3 regions of the Brevibacillus humidisoli genome follow, and region 2 is predicted to be linked to each of the others. Evidence: a T-box and tRNA genes for the amino acid it is inferred to sense, from the RefSeq annotation. Region 2 holds a T-box; the other regions hold tRNA genes.
The links. A T-box is a leader RNA that pairs with one kind of tRNA and senses whether it is charged. The one in region 2 lies ahead of serS (serine--tRNA ligase), so its partner is inferred to be a tRNA-Ser.

Region 1: it encodes a tRNA-Ser, which carries the amino acid that the T-box ahead of serS (serine--tRNA ligase) is inferred to sense. The anticodon was not compared.
Region 3: it encodes a tRNA-Ser, which carries the amino acid that the T-box ahead of serS (serine--tRNA ligase) is inferred to sense. The anticodon was not compared.

The regions. Positions count from the first base shown of each region.
Region 1 is NZ_CP087263.1:2,364,132-2,368,359, forward strand. It holds gene LOK74_RS11745 (TRAP transporter large permease subunit) at 1-374, shown strand, start outside; partial or broken gene LOK74_RS11750 (TRAP transporter substrate-binding protein) at 431-1,461, shown strand; gene kduI (5-dehydro-4-deoxy-D-glucuronate isomerase) at 1,485-2,315, shown strand; tRNA gene LOK74_RS11760 (tRNA-Ser) at 2,474-2,562, opposite strand; gene LOK74_RS11765 (aldehyde dehydrogenase family protein) at 2,919-4,228, opposite strand, start outside.
Region 2 is NZ_CP087263.1:4,313,493-4,317,720, reverse strand. It holds gene LOK74_RS20945 (multicopper oxidase family protein) at 1-310, opposite strand, end outside; gene LOK74_RS20940 (MarR family winged helix-turn-helix transcriptional regulator) at 455-922, shown strand; gene serS (serine--tRNA ligase) at 1,331-2,611, opposite strand; T-box leader at 2,680-2,916, opposite strand; gene LOK74_RS20930 (bis-aminopropyl spermidine synthase family protein) at 3,036-4,220, opposite strand.
Region 3 is NZ_CP087263.1:1,433,038-1,437,265, reverse strand. It holds gene LOK74_RS07145 (extracellular catalytic domain type 1 short-chain-length polyhydroxyalkanoate depolymerase) at 1-1,577, opposite strand, end outside; tRNA gene LOK74_RS07140 (tRNA-Ser) at 1,926-2,018, opposite strand; gene LOK74_RS07135 (iron-sulfur cluster assembly accessory protein) at 2,225-2,527, shown strand; gene LOK74_RS07130 (HelD family protein) at 2,596-4,228, opposite strand, start outside.

The DNA of each region.
Region 1 (4,228 bases), 1.9 Mb from region 2:
CCGAATCCATCCTAACCATCACGGATGATCCGGTTTTCATTCTCCTGCTGATCAATCTGATCCTTCTTTTGTTCGGCACTTTTCTCGATGTGTCTCCCATCCTGATCATTGTCGTACCTATCCTTTTTCCGATCGCTATGCAGTTGGGTGTCGATCCTCTCCACTTTGGGATCATGACCATCGTCAATATGGCAATCGGACAGTGCACACCACCGGTCGGCATCGCTTTGTTCGTCTCGATGGGCATTTCCAAAGCGCCGCTCGGTCAGATCCTTGGCACGTATTCCGTATTCCTATTCTCGATGGTGGTCCTGTTGCTGCTAGTGACGTTTCTCCCTGGTTTGGTTATGTTTCTGCCTGAATGGTTGTCATGATCCGCAATGATGCTGCCTAGATTAAGATTTCACCTTTTCCAAAGGGGGTATTTCCGATGAAACGAAATGCGTCAACTTGGCTTTGCATCACATGTCTGCTCTTCTTCCTCGCTGGCTACGGCGGCGGTACAGAAACCAGTTCCAACTCCGCTTCATCAGCAACCCAAGGAGGAAATCCACCGAAAACCGTAGAGCTAAAGCTGTCAAATGTGCTTCCTGATGACAATCCGACGACGCAAGCGCTGCAGTTCTTCGCTGACCGAGTAAAGGAGAAAACCAACGGTACGGTGGAAATCAAACTGTTTAACAACAGTCAGCTTGGGGGACAACGCGAAGCAATGGAAGGCATGCAAGTCGGTTCGATGGAGATGGCGATGGTCTCTGCCGGGCCTGCTGCCCAGTTTGTTCCCACGTTAAATGTATTGAGTCTATTGAGAGCAAGGAACATATGTTTAAAGCCCTCAACGGGGAAGCGGGCCAGAAGCTAAAAGAGGATATCAACAAAGCAGGCTTTACCTTTCTGATGTGGGCCGACGGGGGATCGCGCAACATCATTACCAAAGACAAACCGGTATACACGCCTGAGGATCTAAAGGGTCTGAAGATTCGGGTGATGAACAGCCAGTTGATGGTTGATGCGTTGAACAGCATGGGCGCCATCGCTACACCGATGGAGCAAGGCGAAGTATATACCGCGATTGAACAGGGCGTGTTGGACGGATGGGAAAACAATCCCGTCACCCTGTTGACCTTGAAGTTGTATGAAGTGTCCAAGGCTTTCTCCTGGACCCAGCATTTCATGGTGCCGGATATGGTCCTGATCAGCGACAACGTGTTTCAGAAACTGTCTCCCGAACAGCAGCAAGCGATCAAGGAAGCAGCTGCAGAAGCGGAAGCCAAACAGCGGGAACTGTGGGATGCGTATATCGGCAATACCGTGAAGGAGCTTGAATCCCATGGCGTGACGTTTACCGAGATTGACGATTTGTCACCGTTCATCGAGCGAGCAAAGCCGATCTGGAACTCATACAAGGAGCAGTACGGTTCAGAGCTGATTACGCTGATCGAACAGGCCAAGCAAAAATAATTGACAGGGAGGTTTTTTTGCATATGGAGGTTCGCCAAGCCACTCACCCCCATGAGATGAAACACTACACCACAGAACGGCTGCGCAAGGAGTATCTGATCGAGTCCCTGTTCGTCGCAGGAGAACTGCGCCAGGTCTACTCTCACCATGACCGAATGATTATCGGAGGAGCCACTCCTCTACGGGAAGAGATTTCGCTGGATGCAGGTGATACTCTGCGAGTGGACTTTTATCTGGAGCGAAGGGAGATCGGTATCGTCAATATCGGCGGGAAGGGATCTGTTCTTGTGGAAAACGAACCGTTTCCGCTGGAGCTCTTCTCCTGCCTCTACATCGGCAGGGGAAAGCGAGACGTCGTGTTTCGCAGTGATTCGGCTGAGCAACCGGCCAAATTTTACTTCGTCTCCACGCCAGCTCATCACTCTCATCCCATCCAGCAGATCAAACTGGAGAATGCCGAGGCTCAACAATTGGGAGCTGCTGGCTCCTCCAACGTGAGAACGATCCGCAAGCTGATTCATGCAGACGGCTTGCAAAGCTGTCAGCTGATGTTGGGGATCACGCAACTCGCACCCAACAACATGTGGAACACGATGCCGACGCACTGCCACGATCGCCGCTCTGAAGTGTACTTGTACATGCAGCTGCCACAGGATGCGCGTGTATTTCACTTCATGGGTCGGCCAGAGGAAACACGCCACTTGGTGGTGGGCAATGAACAAGCGGTGATCTCCCCCAGTTGGTCAATCCACTCTGGTGTGGGTACGAGCCACTACAGTTTTATCTGGGCGATGGCCGGTGAGAATGATTCATTCGATGATATGGACTTTGTGGCAATGGAGGAATTGAGATAACCCTGTACAAAGTGTAAAGCCCTCGCCGCAGGATCTGTTCGCAGGCGAGGGCTTTGTTCTGGGAAAGGGTTCTGATAGAAACAAAAAAAACAGGGACACGATGCCACCTGCTTTGTTGTCTGCTATGTACTATTTCTACTCGAAAGAGAGTCAATATGTGGCGGAGGGAGAGGGATTCGAACCCCCGTGGGCTTGCACCCTAACGGTTTTCAAGACCGCCCCGTTATGACCACTTCGGTATCCCTCCAGATTGTACAAGCGCCTTATCGCGTCAACAATGATTACTATAGCACAAGTTTACTCACCTTTGCAAGAGCACTTTTTGGAATTCTACATTTTTTATTCAACTAATGGTCAGTTAGCTGGAACAATGAAAATACTGATGTGCTATTTCTTTTAGGTATTTTATTATGCCAACGGATATCAATCGTTTAAAAAAATAAAACCAGTCTAACACTTCATTCTCGTGTTTTGACTGGTTTTTTCTATGGAAGGATCTATTCGTCGATAAACTACGTTCGCGAAAGCAGCAGACTTTCTTTTGCAGAAACTGCATCAGATCAACGCGATCGGTCTAGTACTCATTATCGTCGCACGACTAGGCTATCGCTTGAAGACGACCAGCTTCAGTTCGGTCAGTTCTTCGATGGCGTACTTGATGCCTTCACGTCCGAAACCGCTCTCCTTCACGCCTCCGTATGGCATATGATCGACACGGAACGTAGGGATATCGTTGATCATCACGCCGCCAACATGCAGCTGCTCGGCAGCGTCGAGCGCCGTTCTAACGTCGTTGGTGTAAACTCCCGCCTGCAGGCCGTAATTGGAGTTGTTGACATGTCGGATCCCTTCTTCCACTGATTCCACCTTGTTGATCATCACCACGGGTCCAAACACTTCCTGGCAAGAAATACGGGCGTCAGCAGGTACGTTGGTCAACACGGTAGGCGGAAGCACTCTGCCTTCCACAGAACCACCGCACAAGATCCGGGCACCCTTCTGCTCCGCTTCTCTAATCCACTCTACTGTCCGTTCGGTCTCGCCAGGATGGATCATCGCCGCGTAATCGGTTTCTTCCGCCAGCGGATCTCCACCACGCAGCTTGCGGGTCTCCGTGAGAAAAGCGTCGACAAACGATTCAAACATCGCTGCTGCGACATAGATGCGTTGTACCGAGATGCATACCTGTCCCGAGTAGGAGAAAGCGCCAAACACACAGCGGGGCACCACTTCGCCTAGGTCGACATCCCGATCGACGATGACCGCCGAGTTGGAGCCCAGTTCCAGTGTGACCCGCTTCAATCCGGCACGATTGCGAATCCCGATCCCTACCTGCGGGCTTCCCGTAAAGGTAATCGCCTTGATCCGCGGATCGGTCACCAGCGCATCGCCAATCACTCTGCCGCTGCCGGTCACCACGTTGAGCGCACCGGCCGGCAGACCGGCTTCCTGTGCGATTTCAGCCAGCAAATAAGCGGACAGAGGCGTCTGTGAAGCCGGTTTTAACACCACTGTATTCCCCGCTGCCAGGGCCGGGCCAACCTTGTGGGCGACCAGGTTCATCGGGAAGTTGAACGGGGTGATGGCTGCGACGACACCTAACGGCTCCCGAACTGTATAAGCAACACGTCCTTCCCCTCCTGGAGCGGCATCCAGCGGCAGCGTCTCCCCCTGTATCCGTTTGGCCTCCTCGGCGGCAAATCGATACGTCTGAACCGTCCGGGCCACTTCGCCGCGAGCGGTGCGGATCGGCTTGCCTGCCTCCAGCGCGATCAATCTGGCTGCTTCTTCACTCCGTTCCGCGATCAGGTTGGAGATGGAGGCAAGCAAGGTGGCCCGCTGATGCGCCGGCGTGTTGCGCATCGTGGTGTGCGCCTCTTGGGCAGCGGAAATCGCCCGATCGATGTCAGCCT
Region 2 (4,228 bases):
TGTGCAGCCAGGGAATGATCCTGACAGCGACAATAGCTGCAGATGGGAGAAGAAAAGGAAACAAACCAACCACCCCTGTAACGGCAAACCACCATCCGAAGGAAGACCATAACTGCCAAATCATATAGACCTTGCTGAATACCGCCAATTCTGCTGCGTACAGCAGAACCAAACAGACAACAATCCGGATGAGAAGCTGTTTTCGCGATTTGCTGCGAGCTAATCGCCCAGTTGCAAAGGCCGCACTTGCCCATAAGATGAACAAAACCATAGTAAGTATCGTATCAATCCCAAATAACGCCTCAAACATCTAACCTCCCCTTTCCCTACGACGGGTTGGTATTCTCACCAATCCTTTTGTTATACTTTCATTAGATCGCTAAACTTTTAACTTCTTACGTTGTCATTTACTTACTAACTAAGATAACTGGAATCGAAATAGAGGTGTGTCGCCATGTCAAGCAAGGAAAAACTGTTGTCCTCCCTGCTCGTGCATTCCCGTAAGCTTAGCACGGGAACTGTGTTGTTTCATCAAGTGATCGCCGACTGCCTCGGCCTCAATCCGACTGACCACAAGTGTCTCGACATTATCCTTCGGACTGGTGCACTCACGGCAGGTGAACTGGCTGAACAAAGCAATCTCACGACCGGCGGGATTACGGGAGTGATTGACCGGTTGGAGAAGGCAGGGTACGTGGTTCGTACGAAAGATCCCGCTGACCGCAGGCGCGTCATCGTTCAACCTGTTGAGGACAAGATACGAGAAGTTTCCATGTTGTTCTCCTCCCTTACGGAAGCGTCCACCTCCCTATTTTCACAATACAAAGTGGAGGAACTCCGTCTGATCCTCGATTTTCTGCAGAAAAGCCAGCTCGTGCTTGAGCAGGAAACCCGCAAGTTAAAAGAAACTCACTTGTTGTGATTACTTGCCGTATCTTCAAATGTGAGGGCCTGCATGCAAGACCAGTTGCAAAAAACTAGGCTACAAGCCAGAATCGCCTCTTGCTCTGTTACCTAGCGTAAACAATCCGTCATTTCGCTACTACCGTCTTAAGCTTGATTCCAGCTCCATCCGAAGACGGAGCAGTCAGATATTGCTTTGACAGCCGAAGGATGAACCAAACCCCTGGCACGAAAAAACTCCCCTGACTACGATGCCAGGGGAGCTTACCTATTTGGTACCGATGATTGGTACGATGTCATTAGTATCCATATATAGGTGATCATTATAGATATAGGCGTTGCTGTTTCAGCAGAAAGAGCCTTCACATGGAATGCATCACACCTGCTGACAACTTGAAAATCACTTTTTGGCGCTTCGTCTGCCCTGCTATCTAGCCGAGATCCGCTCGATTCCTCCCATGTAAGGCCGCAACGCTTCGGGAATCAAGACACCCCCGTCAGCTTGCTGGTAGTTCTCCAAAATCGCAGCAACGGTCCGGCCAATGGCCAAAGCAGAGCCATTTAGCGTGTGAACAAACTCTGGCTTGGACTTGGTATCACGGCGGAAGCGGATATTGGCCCGGCGCGCCTGGAAATCCTCAAAGTTGGAGCAGGACGAGATTTCCCGATAGGTATCATAGCTTGGCAGCCATACTTCCAAATCGTACTTTTTGGCCGCTGTAAAACCGAGATCTCCCGTACACATGCTCATGACCCGATAGGGCAAGCCCAACAGCTGCAAAACCTTCTCCGCCTGAGCAACCAGCTTCTCTAATTCTTCGTACGAATCTTCCGGTTTGACGAACTTGACCAATTCCACCTTGTTGAACTGATGCTGTCGAATCAATCCGCGTGTGTCGCGACCTGCCGAACCGGCCTCCGAACGGAAACACGCGCTGTATGCGGCAAAGTTTCGCGGCAGCATCGCGCCATCCAGAATCTCATCGCGGAATAGATTGGTCACCGGCACCTCCGCAGTCGGGATCAAAAAGTAATCGGGTCCCTCCAGCTTGAACGCGTCTTCTTCAAACTTGGGCAGTTGGCCTGTACCCGTCATACTGGCTCGATTGACAATGTAGGGGGGCAGCAGTTCTTCATACCCATCCTGGTCAACGTGCAGATCAAGCATAAAGTTCATCAAGGCACGCTCCAGCCGCGCACCCAATCCGCGGTAAAAGACAAAGCGGCTTCCCGTCACCTTGGCTGCTGCCTCAAAATCGACTATACCTAACTGCTGTGCCAGCTCCCAGTGCGGCTTCGGCTCGAAATCGAACTTCTGCGCTTCACCCCATGTACGGGCCACGACGTTATCCTCTTCCGATTCGCCGACCGGTGTACTTTCATGTGGCAGGTTAGGCAGACTAAGCAGGATCTCATGCAGCTGCTCATCCAGCTCACGCAGTTGTTCATCCAGTGCCTTGATCCGCTCGTTTACTTCTTTCATCTCGGCAATCAGATGATCTGCATCCTGCTTGTTCCGCTTTAGTGCAGCCACCTGATCGGAGACCGTATTGCGCTTGTTTTTCAACACTTCTGCTTCCTGAATCACCTGACGGCGATTTGCATCCACTTCGGCAAACTGGTCCAGAGCGGAAATGTCTTCGTTTCTGTGGGCAAGACGTCGTCTCACCTCATCCAAATCATGTCGCAATACCTTTACGTCCAACATCGTATCATCCCTCCCATGCTACACATACACAAAATCTTCATGGACAAAAATAAAAACACCCATCCCCGGTAAGGGACGAGTGTGTAAACCCGCGTTGCCACCCTTTTTGACAAATGAATGCTTTTTTTAGAACATCATAAAAAGCATGCATCTGCCCTCTTGTCGTGTTAACGGCACGTTGCCGGGTGAAGTTGTCTCCCTCACCACTCCGAGATGGATTCCTCTGCCCGCAGGGACGGTTTCCACCAGCCACCGACTCTCTTGACCAACGAATGCAGAGTACTTGTTCTCGTCTTCGCTTTGACAATCTTCTTTTCTCTTATTATTTAACTATACTACTTATCTTATGCGGGTGTAAAGGTGAAGAAGATTACGCTTTCGGGGGGCAGGTTGCTAACATGGAGTCTACGAACATGGTGTCATCTCATCTCTGACCATCCTTGGGCAACATTTCCGTTCCCAGCAACAGAAACGTGTTGTTTGGACAAGCAGGGCACCCCTGTCGCTTCAGTTCCTCAATCGTCGCGTACATGCCCTGTGCTCCTACGAATATCGAGATACCGCATTGTTTGCATTGGTAGGTGCGCATGGTTCTTTTCAGTTCCCCGGTATACAGAGCATCATCGTAGTCAGCTATTACATGAGGAGACGTCTCTTCTGTCGTTTTCAAGATGATCATCTGCCCTCTATTGCCGATCATCTCTGCTCCTTCGTACTGGTTAAACTGCGGGATAATCTCACTGACCATCAACCCCATCTGCACCAACGAACGCTGCATGGTCAGACTGAAGCCAGGAGACTTGTGAGCAAAAGAGAAAAAGATGGGCAGACCTGTTTGGTGCTTGAGAGCGCTGATCCCGCGTGACAAAAACAGCATCATCCCTTGCAGCGTATAAGGAGGATCGGTAAAAAAGGCGTCAAACTGTCCCTGCATTCCACTGGGGAGAGGACGCCGCAAATCTGCGCGGATGCATCTGATCGGCAATTGTTCTACTTCTGCGATCTCTTCGATGTGCCGCAGAATCCGCTTATCCACATCGACAACTGTAATCGTCGTTTTCTGACGTTGGACACGGGGAAACAGTTGTTTCAGCAGAAAGCCAAGCGAGACGCAGACGAGATCATCATCTCCGAGACACAACACGTTTTTGCCGATTAGCGCGTCATGCTGCAAGCAGAGAAGAGCGCGGCGCAAACTGGTATCCACCGTGCATTTTGACTGATCGATCCGTACGTCAACGGAAGGCCGAGCGGAAAAATAGGGAGTCAAACGAGATTGCATCTCTTTTATTATGGGAGAGGTTCCAGTTTGATCGGCCATCAGCTCACGATACAAACGATGATTCATCCCCATAAAGCCCCATTCAGTATCCAGGTATGCTTTGCATGTGACCGTACAGTGGACACCACGCTTTTGTTCCAGCAGGCCTGCTTTGATAAGCTCTTTTTTCACGGCAGCTGTTACCGGAACCGGCAGCCGTAATGTCCGGGCCAGTTCTTTTGTAGAGATACCGGGTCGAATATAGCAGGCAATAATAAGCTGTTCGAGAGCTCCCGGCCCTTCCTGCAGCGAAACACGGGAACTGATTTCTTCTAAATATTGTTTCATGGTGATCA
Region 3 (4,228 bases), 2.0 Mb from region 2:
GACAGGGTAGCGATATGCGCTGCGGAAGACGCTGCGGCGTAATCGGCCTGCTCTAAACTGCCATTCGCGCCAAACGTCCCGCTTTTGATCGCGACGGCAACACCGCCGACAGTTCCGGTCAAGGATTTTCGGTAGACCCTGAGCTTCGCCCCTGTTATGTTGGCTGTATCGGGCAGGGAACTGGTGTCGAAAGATAAAATCGTACGATAGGTATCCGTGTTGTACATCCCCTTATCGCCGACTTTATGGACAGTCGCGCTTGCTCCATCGGCTGGATATTGGCCGACATAGCCGTCTTCCGCAGCAATGGATGCAAATGTAAAAGGAGTGCCGTCCCCTTGTATGGTATACGTCTCCGTTTTTACAGACTCACTGTTCCCGCTCTCATCTTGGCTAAAGAACTTCAGCGTGGACGTTGTCTGGATGAGGATCGGATCGGTATACCTGGCAGAGTTCGTGGTAGGCGTGCTTCCGTCAAGCGTGTAGTAGGTAGCCGCTGGTTCATTCGTCTGCAATGTGACAGACACAGGATGGGCGAATGTACCGCTGGACGGATTTGCCGTTGTGATCGGCGGCGTCGTATCGATTTCGTCCGCTCCGTCCATCGGGTGATCTAGGAAAAAGTCCCAACTGAGCTGCGTAGCATTCGGCCCTTGCGGATCTGTATAGGAACCTGTGCTGCTCCCTCCGGACCAGGCATGCCCCATTCCGTCCACCAGGTATTTTTCCATGACAATGAAGCCGTTTTGATCCTCGTAAACATACTTGGTATAAGATCGGCCTCCAGGCACGGCACTGTGTATCGTTTGGTCCGCTGTGTCATCGATCTGGTTGTTGTCGACGCCATCAGCCGCCAGGTCGTTTGTTTGGGCCCACTGCGAGATCACTTGATCGGCATTGACGGGATATACTGTGTAATCAGATGTTCCGTGAAACACGATAACCGGGACGACTCTGCCTCTATTGCCCATCGCGGTATACGCTTTGTTGCCTTGCTGAACGGGATCAGGCCCGCCACTACGCATCGCTGTATAGGCAGATGTTACGCTCGTTGCCGCTTTGTATTCCAGACCTGCCCCGACCGAAATGGCCGCAAACACGTCAGGATACGCCGCTCCCATGATCACACTCATCGCTGCTCCTGCCGATAGTCCGCCTATGTAGACCCGGTTGTCGTCGATAGTGTATTGCGACTTGGTCTGGTTCACCATCCCGGCAATCAGCGCTGGCTCCCCACTGCCTCTGGATTGATGCGCAGGCTCAAACCAATTCCAACACTTGTTGATATTGGCCGATAAAGGCTGTTCAGGGTAGAGAACGAGAAAATTATGCGATTCAGCCAACACATTCATTTGCGTCCCTGCGGCAAACTGATCAGGGTCTTGCGTACAGCCATGCAGCATCACAACCAAGGGAACAGGGGTGTCGGCAGAATAACCACCCGGTACATACAGCTTGTAGTTTCGTCCGTTATACGTCTTGGTGACAAAACTGCCTGCAGCAGAAGCATCGGGCATCATCATAGCGAGGAAAGCGAAGAGCGAGAAGAGCGCGATCCCCTTTTTCCAGATTTTCATCCATTACCATCTCCCTTCCTGCAAATGGATCAAGAACCTACATTCCGTGTCTCTTGCAATTTCTGGACCAAACCTTTTGCACCGTTTTATAGGCCTGCAAACGGTCCGTATGTCGCAGATCGGCAAACGCTTGCTGCAATCAGCTGCGACATGTTGATTCTCTGAGACAGGAAGAGCAGTTTTCTCTGGTAGGGAATCATCAGGATGGAGAGGTGAGATAAAAAAAACAGTCTGCTTTGGCGGATTGATGGTAGGAGCTGCGAATCGCACATGGATCGTCAACAATCTGAACGGCAAAACCAAACGATGCAAAAAACACCTCTGTACAGAGGTGTTTTGTCTGAATGATGGCGGATGGGGTGGGATTTGAACCCACGAGACGAGTTATCCCCGTCTACACGATTTCCAATCGTGCTCCTTCGGCCTCTCGGACACCCATCCATCTATCTAATAGATTGCCAAAACAACAGAAGATAGTGTACTACGAACCGGCCTAAAAAGTCAACGTTCTATTATTGGTATCCCTTAGCCAGAAGCACATGTTGTTTTGCGAGATGCAAGAAGTGATTTGCGTCCCAAAATCTTTCTCTGGTATGATGGGAGCAAAGCGTTTTCACATCGTTAGCAAATAGTTAGGAGAATGCCAGATGAAATGCAAGATTACCCGCAACGCCGCCAAGAAGTTGGCTGAAGTGCTGGCAAAAGAAGAAGACAAGGAAATGAAGCTGCGCGTCTACGTGACGCATCGACACGGCAACCACGCCCACTATGGTTTGACGCTGGACAAGCCAACAGATGGTGATGTGGTCATCTCGACAGACAAAGAGATTGACGTGGTTCTGGAAGAAGGGGAGCCGCTTCTCGATGGAGTGGTGATTGATTATCTTTATCTTCCCCAGGAAGGATACGTGATTACCAATCCCAGCAAAGGAAACACGGGCGATCACTAAGAAATGCAGCGTGCGACAGATCGTTTGTCTCACGCTGCATTTTTACTGTCCTAGGTCCTAGCATTCTCTCAACCTGTCATCTCTTTCTTCTCTGCCCTATCTGTTGCCAGCAAAGAGGAGAGCTTCCCCTGCATATGGTAGATCACCAAATGGTGAACCGGACGTGTCATCGCCACGTACAGCAGTTTTGCCGCTTCCCGGTCCAACGGATACTGGTCCTCATCGACATCGAGCAGCAAGACCACATCGAACTGCAGTCCTTTGGTTAGATACGCCGGGAGAATCGTCACACCGCCTGGGTATGCGGTATCTTTGGCCGTGAGCAGCACCACCTGAGGCAGCAGGGGACGAACCGCTTTCGCGGCACGGCGGCTTGCATCCACCGTTTGGCCCACGATGGCTATCGAGGAGTAGCCTGCTTCGAGATACTCTCGGACCCGATTGGCCAAGTCCTGATACATCTCGGATGGTTTGCCGACGGGTACGATCAATGGTTCTTTCCCGTGCCGCAGGACCGGCTGTACCGGAGTAATCCCCGGCAGTTCAACAGCGCTCAATACCCGACTGGCCAGACGCATGATCTCCACCGTTGAACGATAACTTTGTTGGAGCGTGTAGAAGGCCGCACGGTCATCGGTGAACACGCCTTCAAGCAGTTCCCGCCAGTCTTCCAATCCTCTATACGAATGAATGGCCTGAGCCAGGTCGCCGACGACCGTAACCGATTGTCGTTTGGTCATCTGAGCGATCAGCAGGATTTCAAGCGCACTCAAGTCCTGTGCCTCATCAATCACCGCATGATCAAACGTAAGCTGCTTTTTTGAGCCATGCAGCAAATGCTTGAGGTAAAGCAGCGGAGCCACATCTTCCGCCTCGAGCCGTTCCTGTTCAAACAACAGACGGCAAGATTGACTCACATCACCGATCACCTCATCTTGAATATAATCTGGCACCAGTTTTCGAAGCTTCCGCGGGTCCGTAAGCAGTTCGCGGTAGGCTGCGAACACCTCAAAAGACGGCCAATCCTTAAAATAGGCATCGATCATCTGTTCCAACTTTGCTTCAAACCGGAGCAACGCCTGCTTGTCCAGATCCATTTTCAGTTCACGGATATGGGCGTAAAACTGTTTGGTCAACTGCTGCTTCAAATGTTTCCGGAGCATCACAACCCGCTCGGCCAGCGGCAGTGAACCGTATTGCTCTGTGAACAATTCACGAATATCCGCGCCGGAGACGGAAAACACCCGTTCTGTTTTTTTATACAAAAATCGTACGGGGCGAAAAGGAATTACTTCGTCAATCAAGTACCCCACATAACAATCAAGCGTGTCACGCATCGCCAAGGAGCCTTTGAAACGGAGACGGTTGCGGGTGATGTCCCTCTCTCGTTCCTGCTCTGCGCTGTGCTCAAAAAATAGCCGCAGTGTCCGCCCAGGATCGATCATGCGCCACCCTTTCGGCACTTCTGTCTTGATCTCCCGACTGGCCCACTCCAGAAATGTGGACTGCTGGACATCCTCTACTCCCAGTTCCGGCAACACTTCGGAAATGTAATTGAGGAACAAGCGGTTGGGAGCGAACACCATAAACTTTTTGGAAGAGAGCGTGTCCTGATAGTTGTAAATCAGATAGGATAAGCGGTGCAGCGCGATTGTCGTCTTCCCGCTGCCGGCCACACCCTGAACGATAACCGGACGATCT